One region of the Camelimonas sp. ID_303_24 genome, then DNA from elsewhere that is predicted to be linked to it. Evidence: predicted binding sites of a transcription regulator. Region 1 holds the regulator's gene; the other holds the start of a gene.
What was found. Region 1 encodes PhoB, which activates phosphate uptake and scavenging genes when phosphate is short. Its sites were predicted from a motif close to TGTCATNNANCTGTCAT; they were not measured.
Positions count from the first base shown of each region.

Region 2: a site for PhoB is predicted at 2,797-2,813, ahead of ACERNI_RS09010 (alkaline phosphatase). Genes of this name have one in related genera too.

Region 1 covers NZ_JBLLJM010000011.1:57,846-65,190, forward strand. Annotated here, with positions in the region: gene ACERNI_RS11525 (ATP-binding protein) at 1-258, shown strand, start outside; gene pstS (phosphate ABC transporter substrate-binding protein PstS) at 523-1,569, shown strand; gene pstC (phosphate ABC transporter permease subunit PstC) at 1,794-2,792, shown strand; gene pstA (phosphate ABC transporter permease PstA) at 2,797-3,645, shown strand; gene pstB (phosphate ABC transporter ATP-binding protein PstB) at 3,665-4,510, shown strand; gene phoU (phosphate signaling complex protein PhoU) at 4,658-5,368, shown strand; gene phoB (phosphate regulon transcriptional regulator PhoB) at 5,582-6,280, shown strand; gene ACERNI_RS11560 (GcrA family cell cycle regulator) at 6,569-7,132, opposite strand.
Region 2 covers NZ_JBLLJM010000006.1:114,213-121,557, reverse strand. Annotated here, with positions in the region: gene ACERNI_RS09015 (alpha/beta hydrolase) at 75-1,064, shown strand; gene ACERNI_RS09010 (alkaline phosphatase) at 1,119-2,699, opposite strand; gene ACERNI_RS09005 (hypothetical protein) at 2,878-3,765, shown strand; gene ACERNI_RS09000 (cytochrome P450) at 3,832-5,289, opposite strand; gene scpA (methylmalonyl-CoA mutase) at 5,867-7,345, opposite strand, start outside.

The sequences.
Region 1 (7,345 bases):
GCTGCTTCAGAAGCCGTGATCGAGGTGCGTGACTTTGGTCCCGGCATACCCGCTGAACACGCGCCGCGCCTGACCGAACGGTTTTACCGGGTCGACGCCCAGGCCAGCCGCGGCAAGGGCGGCTCCGGTCTTGGCCTGGCGATCGTCAAGCATATCGTCAACCGTCATCGCGGCCGGCTGTTCATCGAGAGCGCGCCCGGCGAGGGGGCGACGTTCCGGGTGGCGTTGCCCCTGGCGCGCACCCGCCAGGCGGATTGACGCGCGGGCCGGGGATTCGCCTGACTGTTCAGGGCGTTCGCCACCGGATGCGGTCCGGCTGGCGTGCGCCGGGCGCGCCGCGTTTTGTGACAGTCAGCGCCCCAAAGGCACTAATGTACTGATAGTCATGGGTTTCCAGATGTCATACAAGCGTCATGGCATGGGCCTAAACAGGCCGCGTTGACCGGGGCGGAGCATCTTCGCGCGGGTCAGTTGCGTTCCGGCGCGGAACGCAGGACGGTTGTACAACCCTGGAGACGCACCGTGAAATTCAAATCGCTTGCCGTTGCCGCCGGCATGGCCATTGCGGCGCTTGCAATGCCTGCCGCCGCGCGCGCCGACATTTCCGGCGCCGGCGCCAGCTTCCCGTTCCCGGTCTACGCCAAGTGGGCGGATGCCTGGAACAAGGAAACCGGCAAAAAGCTGAATTACCAGTCGATCGGCTCCGGCGGCGGCATCAAGCAGATTCGCGCCCGCACCGTGACCTTCGGCGCCACCGATGCGCCGCTCAAGGGGCCGGAACTTGAGAAGGACGGCCTCGTCCAGTTTCCGATGGTGATGGGCGGCATCGTGCCGGTGATCAATGTCGAGGGCGTCAAGAGCGGCGAGCTGGTGCTCGACGGCCCGACCCTGGCGAAGATCTTCCTTGGCGAAGTGAAGACCTGGGATGACGCCGCCATCAAGGCGCTGAACCCTGACCTGAAGCTGCCTTCCGCCGCCATCGCCGTGGTGCGCCGCTCGGACGGTTCGGGCACCACCTTCAACTTCACCGATTATCTGGGCAAGGTCAGCGCGGACTGGAAGTCGAAGGTCGGCTCCGCCACCGCCGTTGAGTGGCCGGTCGGTCTCGGCGCCAAGGGCAATGAGGGCGTCGCCGCCAACGTGAGCCAGACCAAGGGCTCGATCGGCTATGTCGAATACGCCTATGCGAAGGAAAACAACATCGCCTTCGCCCGCATGAAGAACAAGGCCGGCAAGATCGTTAGCCCGGAAGTGAAGAGCTTCCAGGCCGCCGCCGCCAATGCTGACTGGTCGTCGGCTCCGGGCTTCGGCGTGATCCTCACCAACGAGCCGGGCGACGACTCCTGGCCGATCACCGCCGCCACCTTCATCCTGATGCACAAGAAGCCGAACGATCCGGTCGCCGCCGCTGAAGCCCTGCAGTTCTTCGACTGGGCCTTTGAAAAGGGCGGCCCGATGGCCGAGCAGCTGATCTACATCCCGATGCCGGCCAACGTGGTGAAGCAGGTGCGCGACGCCTGGAGCGGCATCACCGGGGCTGACGGCAAGCCGCTGGTGATCGCGAAGTAAGTCGCCAGGGCAAGCCGTTAAGGCAAGCCGATCAGGCGTCCGGCCGGCATATCTGGCCGGACGCAATCTTCGCCCGCTGGGGCGCCAGGCTCACTGGCGGCTCTGGTGGGCGGATGCGGGCGCGCTGGCGGGGCGTTCGGGCAACGCTTGCGCCAGAGATGTCGCCGGGCATGGCGCAAATCTGGGCCGGACAATCGCGGCAAAGAGGCAAATCGGGGCTATTGATGGCTGACACCTCACTATCGGGACCTGTGGCCGGGGCCGCGCAGGCGGCGCCAGAGCGAGCGGCGGTCCTGCGCAAGTTCCGGCTGGGCAACCAGCTGTTTCTCAACCTTACGCGCGCCGCCGCCGTGCTGGTGCTGGTGCTGCTTGGCGGCGTGATGCTCGCCCTGATCGAAGGCGCCTCGCCGGCCCTTCGCGAGTTCGGCTTCGGTTTCATCACGTCACAGTCGTGGAACCCGGTCACCGAGAAATTCGGCGCCCTCGCGCCCATCTACGGCACCATCGTCACGTCGCTGATCGCCATGCTGATCGCCGTGCCGGTGGGGCTTGGCATCGCCATTTTCCTCACCGAGCTTTGCCCCATGTCGCTGCGGCGGCCGATCGGCATCGCCATTGAGCTGCTGGCCGGCATTCCCTCGATCATCTACGGCATCTGGGGTCTGTTCGTCTTCGCGCCCTTCCTGCAGACCACGGTGCAGCCATTCCTCATCGCGGTGTTCGGCCCCATTCCGGTGCTGAATGCGGTGTTCGCGGGGCCGCCCTACGGCATTGGCATGCTCACCGCCGGCCTGATCCTCGCCATCATGGTGCTGCCGTTTATCACCTCGATCGCCCGCGACGTGTTCTCGACCGTCCCGCCGGTGCTGAAGGAAGCCGCTTACGGCATCGGCTGCACCCGCTGGGAAGTGGTGAAAAACGTCGTGTTGCCCTTCACCCGGGTCGGCGTCATCGGCGGCGTCATGCTGGGCCTCGGCCGCGCTCTCGGCGAAACCATGGCGGTGACCTTCGTCATCGGCAACGCCCACAAGATTTCGGCGTCGATCCTGGCGCCAGGCACGACGATCTCGGCCACCATCGCCAACGAGTTCACCGAAGCGGTTGGAGATATCTACACGTCTTCGCTGATTGCCCTTGGCCTGCTGCTGTTCGTCATCACCTTCATCGTGCTCGCCATCGCGCGCTACATGCTGCTGCGCCTTGAAATGAAGGGCGGGAAATAAGCCAATGAGCAACGCCAATCCTTTCTACGGTCGCCGCAAGAGCCGCTCCAACCTGATGATGGGCCTGTGCATGGCCGCATCGCTGTTCGGCCTGGCCTGGCTGGTGCTGATCCTGGCCGCCCTGCTCTGGAATGGTTTCAGCGGCCTGTCGCTGGACGTGTTCACCCAGAACACCCCGCCGCCCGGCTCCGCCGGCGGTCTGCTCAACGCCATCGTCGGCAGCCTGATCATGACGGTGATGGGCGTGGTGATCGGCACGCCGGTTGGCATCCTCGCCGGCACCTACATGGCCGAGTACGGCGCGCATGGAAAACTGTCGCTGGTGGTTCGCTTCATCAACGACATCCTGCTCAGCGCCCCGTCCATCGTCATCGGCCTCTTCGTCTACGAGGTGATGGTGGTGCGCATGGGCCACTTCTCCGGTTTCGCCGGCGCGGTCGCCCTGTCGATCATCGTCATCCCGGTGGTGGTGCGCACCACGGAGGACATGCTGAACCTGGTGCCCAACCAGTTGCGTGAGGCGGCCTCGGCCCTTGGCATGCCGCGTCATCTGGTGATCCGCCGCATCGCCTACCGCGCCGCCCGCGCCGGCATGGTCACCGGCGTGCTGCTCGCCATCGCCCGCGTTTCCGGCGAGACGGCGCCGCTGCTGTTCACCGCGCTGAACAACCAGTTCGGCGGCGCGAACATCAACGGCCCGATGGCCAGCCTGCCGGTGGTGATCTTCCAGTTCGCCCTGTCGCCCTACAAGGACTGGCAGCAGCTTGCCTGGACCGGCGCCCTGATCATCACCCTGTCGGTGCTCACCCTCTCCATCCTGGCGCGCGTCATCGCGTCCAGGAGCCGCCAGTGAACGGAGGCCGCCCATGAACATGACCGTCGCACAATCCGCCGCCGTGTCGTCGGCGCGCCCCATGCAGCCTGCCGGAGCCAGACGCCAGATGCCCCACGCCCAGGAAACCGCGAACGAGAAGATCTCGGTCCGCAACCTCAAGTTCTATTACGGCGATGCGCTGGCGCTGAAAGGCATCTCGCTGCCGCTGTATGAGCGCAAGGTCACCGCGTTCATCGGACCTTCCGGCTGCGGCAAGTCCACGCTGCTGCGCATTCTCAACCGCATGTATGACCTGTATCCGGGCCAGCGCGCCGACGGCGAGGTTCTGCTCGACGGGGAAAATATCCTGTCGCCAAAGCAGGACAAGAACCTGCTGCGCTCGCGGGTCGGCATGGTGTTCCAGAAGCCGACGCCGTTCCCGATGACCATCTATGACAACATCGCCTTCGGCGTGCGGCTCTACGAGAAGCTCTCGAAAACCGAGATGGATGAACGGGTCGAGTCGTCGCTGCGCCGCGCCGCCCTGTGGAACGAGGTGAAGGACAAGCTTCACGCCAGCGGGCAGAGCCTTTCTGGCGGCCAGCAACAGCGCCTGTGCATCGCCCGCACCGTTGCCATCAAGCCGGAAGTGATCCTGCTCGACGAGCCGTGCTCGGCGCTCGACCCGATCTCCACCGCCAAGATCGAGGAACTGATCGACGAACTGAAGGCCGAGTATACCATCGCCATCGTCACCCATAACATGCAGCAGGCGGCCCGCTGCTCCGAGTACACCGCCTTCATGTATCTGGGCGAACTGGTCGAGTTCGACGAGACCTCGCGCATCTTCACCACCCCATCCGACCAGCGGACGCAGGATTACATCACCGGCCGGTTCGGCTGACGGGCGCCGGTCAGCGCCCGCGCCCCGCGCGATGACGGGCCTGAGGAACAGCAACATGACCCGGAGGCGAGGGCGAGGCCGCCCCCTCCGCCAGAACAGCACGGACATCGCCGGCAACCGCCGGTTGATGGTCCAGGGAGACAGAGCATGGCCGAACATATCGTTTCCGCCTATGACGCCGAACTCGCCGCCCTGCGCAACCGCGTGGTCGAAATGGGCGGCATCGCCGAGAAGATGCTGGATGACGCGACCCGCGCGCTGGTGCGCCGCGACGCCGAACTGGCCCAGTCGGTCATCAACACTGACGCCCGCCTCGACAGCCTGCAGCGCGAGATCGAGGAAAACGCCATTCTCACCATCGCCAAACGCCAGCCGATGGCGGTGGACCTGCGCGAGATCATCTCGGCGATCCGCGTCGCCGGCGACGTCGAGCGCATTGGCGATCTGGCCAAGAACATCGCCAAGCGCGCCGTGGCCATCAGCGGCCAGATGCAGCCGACCCGCATTGTCGTCGGCGTCGAGCACATGAGCGACCTGGTCCAGGAACAGCTCAAGGACGTGCTTGACGGCTTCACCCAGCAGAACGTCAACGTCGCCATCGACGTCTGGAAGCGCGATGGCGAAATCGATGCGCTGTACACATCGCTATTCCGTGAGTTGCTGACCTATATGATGGAAGATCCGCGCAATATCGGCTTCTGCACCCACATGCTGTTCTGCGCCAAGAATATCGAACGCATCGGCGATCACACCACCAATATCGCCGAGACGATCTATTACCTGGTCACCGGCAATCCGCTGGTCAGCGAGCGGCCGAAAAATGATGACACCAGCTTCGCCCGCGTGGGCGAGGGCTGAGACGGGGCTTTCGGGCCAGGACCGCCGCCAGGCAAAAGAGGGCGCCGCTCTCCCTGATGCACTGCATCGGGCTGGGGGCAGGGCATGGACGGGCGCCTGGCGGAGCTGTGACTGGCTCCGGGCAGGCGCGACATGCCGCAGAGGCTGGCGGGATCGCGCCGCTGGCCGGAGAACCGCCGGGGCGTGAGAAGTCCGCCGGGCGTGGAGTGGAATATGGCGACGCGCATTCTGATTGTTGAGGATGAGGAATCCCTCTCCCTGCTGCTGCGTTACAACCTTGAAGCTGAGGGTTATATTGTGGATGCCGTGGCGCGCGGCGACGAGGCCGAGGTGCGCCTGCTGGAGGCGCCGCCGGATCTGGCGTTGCTGGACTGGATGCTGCCAGGCCTTTCCGGCATCGAGCTGTGCCGCCGCCTGCGCCAGCGCGAGGAGACGGCGCGCCTGCCGGTCATCATGCTGACGGCGCGGGGCGAGGAGGCGGAGCGCATCCGCGGCCTTGCCACTGGCGCCGATGACTATGTGGTCAAGCCATTCTCGGTGCCGGAGCTGCTGGCCCGCGTTCGCGCCCTGCTGCGCCGCGCCAAGCCGGGCCACGTGGCGGCGCTGCTGACCGCCGGAGATATCGAGCTGGACCGTGAAACCCGTCGCGTCCGCCGCTCGGATCGCGAGCTGCATCTGGGCCCCACCGAATTTCGCCTGCTGGAATTCCTGATGCAGAGCCCAGGCCGGGTGTTCACCCGCGAACAGTTGCTCGACAGCGTCTGGGGCCGGGACGTCTATATCGACGAGCGCACGGTGGACGTGCATGTGGGCCGCCTGCGCAAGGCCATCAACCGGCCGCGCCAGCCCGATCCGATCCGCACGGTTCGCGGGGCGGGCTATTCGTTCGATGAAACCTTCGCCCGCTCCTGAGCGGGGGTGTTGTTGGGGGGGCCGGTTTTCAGCGGGGCGGTCGCCGTCCTGCGTCAGGACAATGCGCCAGATCAGGGCCGTAAGGCAGATCGCCCCCGGCGTGGTCTGGTTGCACAGGCTGGATGCCCGTCATTGCAAAACCCGCCGCGCCGGCGGGTTTTTTGTGCGCGCCTGAAGTCTTGCCGCGCGAAGGCGGTGCGCGCCGGCAAACCAAAAAGCACCAAAAAGCAAATGCCCGCGACGGGCGCGGGCATTGGATCGGCGCGATGGCTGGCGGCCGCCGCCGGCTCAGTTGCTGCGGCGGTCGCGGCGACGCTCCGGCGGCTGGTAAGCGATGCGGCTGTGGAAGGTGCAATAGGGAATGCCCGGCGTCGTCCGGTTGCCGCAGAAGCAGAAATCCGCCGTGGTCGGATCGCCCATGGGCCAGCGGCACATGTTCTCGCGCAGTTCCATGATGGTGACGCGCTGGGATTCCGGCGCGGCGATGGCCGGAGAGGACGACACGGCGGCGACGGCCGCAGGCGCCGGCGTTTCCATCGGGCGCTCAGGCGCAGCGGCGACGGCGGCCAGCGCCGTGTTGCCCTGCACCAGCGGAATGCTGGCGGTGGCCCGCGCGGTTGTCGTCGCGACGCGCGGTGCGGCGACGGAAACGGTCTTGCGCGGCTTCTGCGCGCTCCCCGATGGTGATTTTGCCCGGCCGGACAGGCCAAGGCGATGAACCTTGCCGATCACCGCGTTACGCGTCACGCCGCCCATGGCGGTGGCGATCTGGCTGGCGCTGAGCCCTTCCGACCAGAGCTTCTTCAGCAGTTCGACGCGTTCGTCGCTCCAGCCGCTTCCAGCCTCGCTCATCCGTCCCTCCGCACCAAATTCGGTCATGCAGAAAATCTGCGTAAACGCGCTGAACTGGTTCAGCTACGCAAAACATCAATTCGCCAAGGTAACGGCGCCACGATATGTCGTGGGATATGTCCAGGACCATACAAGATGGCGGGACAGGGCTTCAACCGCAGCAGTCCGCTCCCCACCGTTTTCCCCAGGAACATGATGAAAACGAGTCCGTGA
Region 2 (7,345 bases), on a different contig from region 1:
GGCGGCGGCGCCATGATGGCGCCCATATGCTGGCGCGTTGTGCGCCGCTTCCGATTCAATTGCGCTGAACTGTCATGACCGATCCGCTCTCCATCAATCGCCGCAACCTGTTCGCCATCGCCGGCGGCGCACTGGCTGGCCTCGCCATCGCCCGCCCGGCCCTGGCGGCGGAAGGCGACGCGGACGTTTATGTCGTGACCAACCGCAAACCGGTGGAGGGCGCCGCGGAGCGTCCATGGTTCAGCTGGCAGCGCTCTGGCGGCACCCGCGTCGTCAGGGCGGTGCTGAAGGACGGCGGCAAGTCCCTGCTGGGGCGGGCGGTGTCCACGGTGGCCGGCCGCTGGAGCCTGGTGAGCGTCGAAGGGCTGGGGCCGAACGATCCCGTCGCCACCCTGGCGGGCGCCGTAGCTGGCCACGACCTGCTGTTCTACGTGCACGGCTACAAGACCTCATTCGAAACCAGCGTGCTGGACGCCCACGAGCTGGCCAGCGGCATCGCTTTCGATGGACAGACCGTCGCCTTCTCCTGGCCGTCGAAAGACGCGCTGATCGACTATGGCTACGACCGCGAAAGCGCCATGTGGTCGCGCGACGCCCTGCAGGACGTGTTCGAGGCCCTGGGGCGCAGCCCGAGCGGCGGCAAGCTCAACATCATCGCCCATTCCATGGGCGCGCTGCTGACCCTGGAGACCCTGCGCCAGCTCTGGGCGCTCAGCGGCTCCACCGATCTCGCCGCCCGTATCGGCGCCATCGTGCTGGCGGCGCCGGACATTGATGTGGACCTGTTCGCCACCTCGCTGAAGCGCATCGGGCCGCTGGCCTCGCACATCACGGTGATTGGCTCGACGAAGGACCGGGCGCTGGCGGTGTCCGGCCAGCTCGCTGGCGGCGTGTCGCGGGTCGGCGCCTCGGTGCGCGAGCAGCTGGAGCCGCTGGGCGTCAAGGTGGTGGACGCTTCGGACTATGGCTGGGGCGTCATCGGCCACGACGTGTTCCTGTCCAACAAGGACGTGCGCGCCGTGGTGCGCCGCGCCGTTGAACGCGGCGCCAAAGCCCAGGATTGAGGCCCAGAACTGGCTCTGGCCTGGCCGGGCAAGGCCGGACCAGGCCAGATGCGCCTATTTTCCTGACTGTTGCGGGCTCATTGTCTGGCCAGGCGTCTGGTTCCGCGTCTGCTCCTTTGCCTGCTCCTGGCCAAGCCCCGACGCGTAAGCCATGACGTGGAAGATCACGTTCTGCTCCATGACGCCCTGAAACAGGTGCGCCCAGGGGCCGCCAGCGTAGATCGCCACATCGTCGCCGCCATGGGTCTCGGATGCCAGCGGAACCAGCGCCTGCTGTTTGTGGTCGGGGTTGCTGGTCTTGCCGGCGTCCAGCTCCTCCCGCGCCGCCGGCTGGCTTGAACCGGGGCCGTTCATGTAGCCAAGCGTGCTGTACGGCTTGCCGTCGGCGCCCTTGCCGGCGAGGCCCATCACCGGATTGCCGCGCGGCGGGTAGCCGGCCATGGTGAACACATGGCTGTGGTCGGCGGTGACCACCACCAGGGTGTCGTTCAGGTTCACCTTGTCCAGCGCCATCTTCACCGCCGCGTCCAGGGCGATGGTGTCGGTGAGCGCCCGCCAGGCGTTGCCGGCGTGGTGCGCGTGGTCGATGCGCCCGGCCTCGACCATCAGCACATAGCCTTTGTCATTTTTCGACAGGATGTCGATGGCCTTGCCGGTCATCTCCGCCAGCGATGGTTCGCCGGCCCTGTCTTTGGCCCGATCGGTCTCATATTGCATGTGGCTGGGCTGGAACAGGCCAAGCAAGCGTCTGGTGAGGGCGGGATCGGCGGCGTCGAACTGGGCCTGGTTCCAGACATAGGTCGCGTCATTGCGCCTGCGCCGCCATTCCTCCACCAGGTTGCGGCCATCGGCGCGGGCGCCCGTGCGTTTCGGGTCCTCCGGGTCCCGCGTTTCCTTTGGCAGGAAATTGGCCCGGCCGCCGCCCAGCATCACCTCGAAGCCGTCGCCGGCCGGCCATTCGATCATCTGCGCGGCGATATCCTTGCAGCCTTTCGCTTTCTCGGCCGCCGGAACCTCCGTGTCGTTCTCCCAGTCGCGGTCAGCCGCTTTGGCGTAAGCGGCGGCCGGCGTCGCATGGGTCAGGCGGGCGGTCGAGACGATGCCGGTGGCGCGCCCGTCCTGTTCCGCCAGTTCGAAGAGGGTGGTGACAGCCGCCGCCTTCTGGCTGTCGCAATCGCCGCGGCGGATCTGCTGGGTGACGCCGAGCGTGCCGTTCACCGATTTGACGCCTGAAACCAGCGCCGTGGCGGTGGGGGCGGAATCCGCCACCTGGGCGTCATGGGTCCAGGTTTTGGACAGGGCCACATGCGGCAGCCGGCGCTCGAAGGTGAGCCAGTTGCTTTCGCCGTCGACGCCGCGCCGCTGTCCTTCCAGTATGCGCGAGGCCGTCACCGTGGGCACGGACATGCCGTCGCCAATGAACAGGATGACGTTGCGGGCGCGGCCCTGCACGGGCTTGCGGGCGAGGATGGCCTGCAGGTCCTTGTGCGCGGCCTGAAAGTAGCTGTCGCCGGCCTGGGCCACCGGCGCTTCGCTGGCGGCAGGTTGCGCCGCGGCAGGTTGCGCCGCAGATTGCGCGGAATGCCATCCAATGCCAGTGACCGCCACAGCCGCCATCCAGAATGTCCGCTTCATGCCGTGTGTCCAATGCTGTTGGGCGTCGTGAGTTGTCGCCAGCGATTGTCTCCTGCGCATGTCACAGAATTGTTGCGAAAGTCACATGGTCAATGGCTGTCATCCAGCTTTTGTAAGCACGTGCTCCCTCTCGCTGGCAGGCGAACGCGATTCGCCGCCAGAAAAAGGGGAATGAGACATGCGGAACAAATTTGCAGGTATGGGCGCGTTGCTTGCCATGACGGCGATCGCCAGCCTCACGGGGGCGCCTGCTTTCGCCGCAGACGGAAACACCGGCCAGATCGACAACAGCGCCATTGGTCAGGAGGCGTTTCGCCCGCACGTCCGCACCTGGGGGCTGGTGTTCACGTTGCCGGAAGCTGTTGTCGGCAAGCTCAACGCCACGGTCGCTGGTCCGCTGAAGGAGCAGTTGCTGGCGCTCGGGCTGGAGACGGAAGCCATCCGCTCCAATATTCCCCACGTCACCGTGGTCCACATTCACAACCCGGACGAAAAGACGCCGGCCCGGATGCTTGCGGCCCTGCCCAAAGCCCCGGCTCCTGTGCAGGTGCAACTGAAAAAATTCTATACGACCGAAGCGGCGAAGGGCGCGGGCAGCCCGTGGTGGCTGGATCTGGGCGTGGTCAAGGAAGGCCCGGGTTATGAAACCCTGATGGCGTACAACACCGCGGCGACCGCTGCTCTGGCGCCTTTGCGCGACGGCCCGCTACCGCGCGTCACTGGCCCGGTCTATGCAAAGATGGGCGACGCCGGCAAGGAGCTGGTGCGCACGGTCGGCGTCAGCGGCGTCAATGTGGTGAAGGACGGCAAGGAAGCCCGGACCCACAACCCGCACAACACGCTGGTTTACAGCACGAAGCCGTTCACCCCGGCGATCAACGCGACGATGGACGGTCTGGCCGCCCACTTCAACGCCATTCTGCCGGAAGGCATGCCCACGACGTTTGACACGGTGTCGATTGTCGAGCTGGGCTTCTCTGGCAATGTCACCCGCGAGGTCTATCGCATCAATCTGAAAGACGGCTCGGTGCTGGACGTCGCCTCCGGCGAAACCGTCAAGCGCTGAGGTCTGTGGCTGAAACGGGAAAGGGCGCGGCTGATCCGCGCCCTTTTCGCCAGATTGCCGGACCTGTCAGGCCCCTGCGTCGCCAGCCGGCTTCAGTCGCATTGGCATGCCGCCCCGCGGGCGCAGGGTAATGCGCAGCTGCGGCTCCGGCGTCATGGGAATTTCCGGCTCGGGGGCAAATTTCCGGGCGAGGGTGGCCAGAATGGCGACGCCTTCCAGAATGGCGAACATCATGCCGATGCAGATGCGCGGGCCGCCGCCGAAGGGCATGAAGGCATGGCGCGGCCGGGCCTTCACTGCCTCCGGGGCAAAGTGATCGGGGTTGAACGCGTCAGGCTGCTCCCACAGCGTCCGGTGGCGATGGATGGCGTGAATCGGGAAAATCAGCGCCTCGCCCTTCAGCACCGGCTCTGCGCCCAGGGTCGTGTCCTCCGTGGCCGAACGCACAATGACGGCGGCCGGCGGGTAAAGCCGCATCGCCTCCTGCAGCACCTGACGGGTGAAAACCAGCTGGTTGATATTCTCTGGCGTGACGCCATGGGGCGCCACGGCCTCCACCTCGGCCCGCAGCCGCGCCGCCGCCTTCGGATACTGGCTGAGCAGCCAGAACGACCAGGTGAGCGCCAGCGCGGTGGTTTCATGGCCGGCGGCGATGAAGGTGAGCAAATTGTCGATGATCTGCTCGTCGCTCATCTGCTGGCCGGTTTCCGGATCGGCGGCTTCCAGCATCAGGCTGGTGAGATCGGCTTCCCGCCCGGCGGCGCCAACGGCGCGGCGCGCGTCGATGGCGGCCTGCATGCAGCCGCGCAGATACTCACGGCCAGCGGCGGCGCGGCGGCTGCCGGGATAGGGCATCCATTTGGGCGCGCCCAGCAGCGACAGCGCCAGCGGCCAGCCGATGCTGTCGAGCGAGTCGGTGATGGCTCCGGCGACGCGCTCCACGTCCATGTCCGGCGCGCCGGAGAGCATGGTGTCGGCGATGACGTCGAAGGTCGTCCGCATCATTTCATGGGCGACGTCAACGCGCTCGCCCTGTTGCCCCGCCCAGCGCTCCGCCGTCGCTTCCGCGGCGCGGATCATGGCGGGAACCATGCCCATCACCCGGTCGTGGCGAAACACCGGCGCGGCCAGCCGCCGCTGCCAGCGCCAGTGCGCGCCATTGGCGGTGAGAATGCCCTCGCCAAGCGCCGGCCCGAGGGTGCGGCGCATCACCTTGTCCTTGACGAAGATGTCGGCCTTATCAACCAGCGCCTCATGCACCAGCTCCGGCGCCATGACGAACAGGCAGGGGCGGCCCACCTGGGACGAGCGCAACAACGGCGCCTCGTACACCTCCGGCGGCCAGCCATCAATCGGGTTGCTGATCATGGTGCGCAGGATGGTCAGGGTTCCAGGCAGCCGCGCCGGGCGCGTCGCCCGCACGCCGGCGGCCGAGTGGCGGGCCATGGGGCGCGCGGGCTCCCTGGCCACTCCAGCTTCAGGCCCGTTGCCTGGGTTGCCCATGCCGGTGCTCATCTGCGTCATGTCCCTGTCATCGGTCCCTCGGCGGGACCTTTTCCATCATTGGCCCACACCGGGACCAGCCCCATCAGCCCTGGCCTGCGAGCCGGCTTTGGAAAAGCAGGCGTCAGAGCGGCTTTCGATCAATCCGGATCGCAAACCACTCCAGTTCTGCCTGTTGAGCGAATTTTGATCGACCAGCCGATTCCGGCTGACCGGAAATTGCTTTGTCGTGGGTAAATTATCCTGGAGATCCCTTCGGGCGCCACCATGACCATATCATGACGCGTGCGGAGGGCTTGCAGTTGTGTGGCGCATTGTTCAATTAAAACAATGCGTTGCATGCGTTTCATGAACCCGTCTGGCGTAAGGGCGGCCGGGGTGTGGCGGGTCGCGCCGGCCGGATCCGCTTTCCGGCTTTGAGCGGCCTGCAGCAATCTGCTGAAACAACAATCAAAACAACTACTTGTGACGCTATCCGGAATCAGTTTCTGCGTCGGCTGGCCGGGGGCGACCTCCACCAGTGCAAACGCCGCGACTCCTGCAGGAGCCGCGGCGCCGGAATATTCGGCGGGCGGGAGAGCCGCCTGGTGCGGCGGCGTTATTCTGCGGCCTTGCCAGGCAGGTAGCCGAGGCGCTGGCGCAGTTCGTTGAGCAGCTTCTCGGCGGCCTGGGCGATCACCGTGCCGGGCGGGAAGATGGCCGAAGCGCCGGCCTTGTACAGGGCGTCGAAGTCCTGCGGCGGGATCACGCCGCCCACCACGATCATGATGTCCGGGCGGCCCTGGGCGGTGAGCGCCGCCTTCAGCTCCGGCACCAGCGTCAGGTGGCCGGCGGCCAGCGACGACACGCCGACGATGTGCACGTCGTTCTCGATGGCCTGGCGGGCGGCCTCATCCGGCGTGGCGAACAGCGGCCCGATGTCCACGTCGAAGCCGAGGTCGGCGAAGGCCGAGGCAATGACCTTCTGGCCGCGATCGTGGCCGTCCTGGCCCATCTTGGCCACCAGGATGCGCGGCCGGCGGCCGTCTTCTTCCTGGAAGGTCTCGACCAGGTCCTGCACGCGCTGCACTTCGCTCATGGCGGCGGCCTCCCGCTTGTAGACGCCCGAGATCGAGCGGATCTCGGCCTGGTGACGGCCGAAGACGTTCTCCAGGGCCAGCGAGATTTCGCCGACGGTGGCCTTGGCGCGGGCGGCGTCGATGGCCAGAGCCAGCAAATTGCCGTTTCCGCGCGCGCCGTCTTCAAGCGCCTTCAGGGCCGCGTCCACATCAGCCTGGTTGCGCTCGGCCTTGAGGCGCTTCAGCTTGTCGAGCTGGGCGGCGCGCACGGCGGAATTGTCCACCTTGAGCACGTCGATCGGCTTCTCGTTCTCAGGCTTGAACTTGTTGACGCCAATCACCGACTGGGCGCCCGAGTCGATGCGGGCCTGGGTGCGGGCGGCGGCTTCCTCGATGCGCAGCTTCGGAATGCCGGCCTCGATGGCCTTGGCCATGCCGCCCAGCTTCTCGACTTCCTCGATGTGCTCCCAGGCCTTCTTCGCCAGCTCGGCGGTGAGGCGCTCGACATAATAGGAACCGCCCCACGGATCGATGATCTTGGTGGTGCCGCTCTCCTGCTGCAGGAACAGCTGGGTGTTGCGGGCGATGCGGGCCGAGAAGTCGGTGGGCAGCGCCAGCGCCTCGTCGAGGGCGTTGGTGTGCAGCGACTGGGTGTGGCCCTGGGTGGCGGCCATGGCTTCGATGGCGGTGCGCGAGACGTTGTTGAACACGTCCTGCGCCGTCAGCGACCAGCCGGAGGTCTGCGAGTGGGTGCGCAGCGGCAGCGACTTGTCGTTCTTCGGCCCGAACTCCTTCACCAGCCGGGCCCACAGCAGGCGCGCGGCGCGCAGCTTGGCCACTTCCATGAAGAAGTTCATGCCGATCGCCCAGAAGAACGACAGGCGGGGCGCGAACTGGTCGACGGTCAGGCCGGCGGCGAGGCCGGCGCGAATGTACTCGACGCCGTCGGCCAGCGTGTAGGCCAGCTCCAGGTCCTGCGTCGCGCCGGCTTCCTGCATGTGGTAGCCGGAAATCGAGAT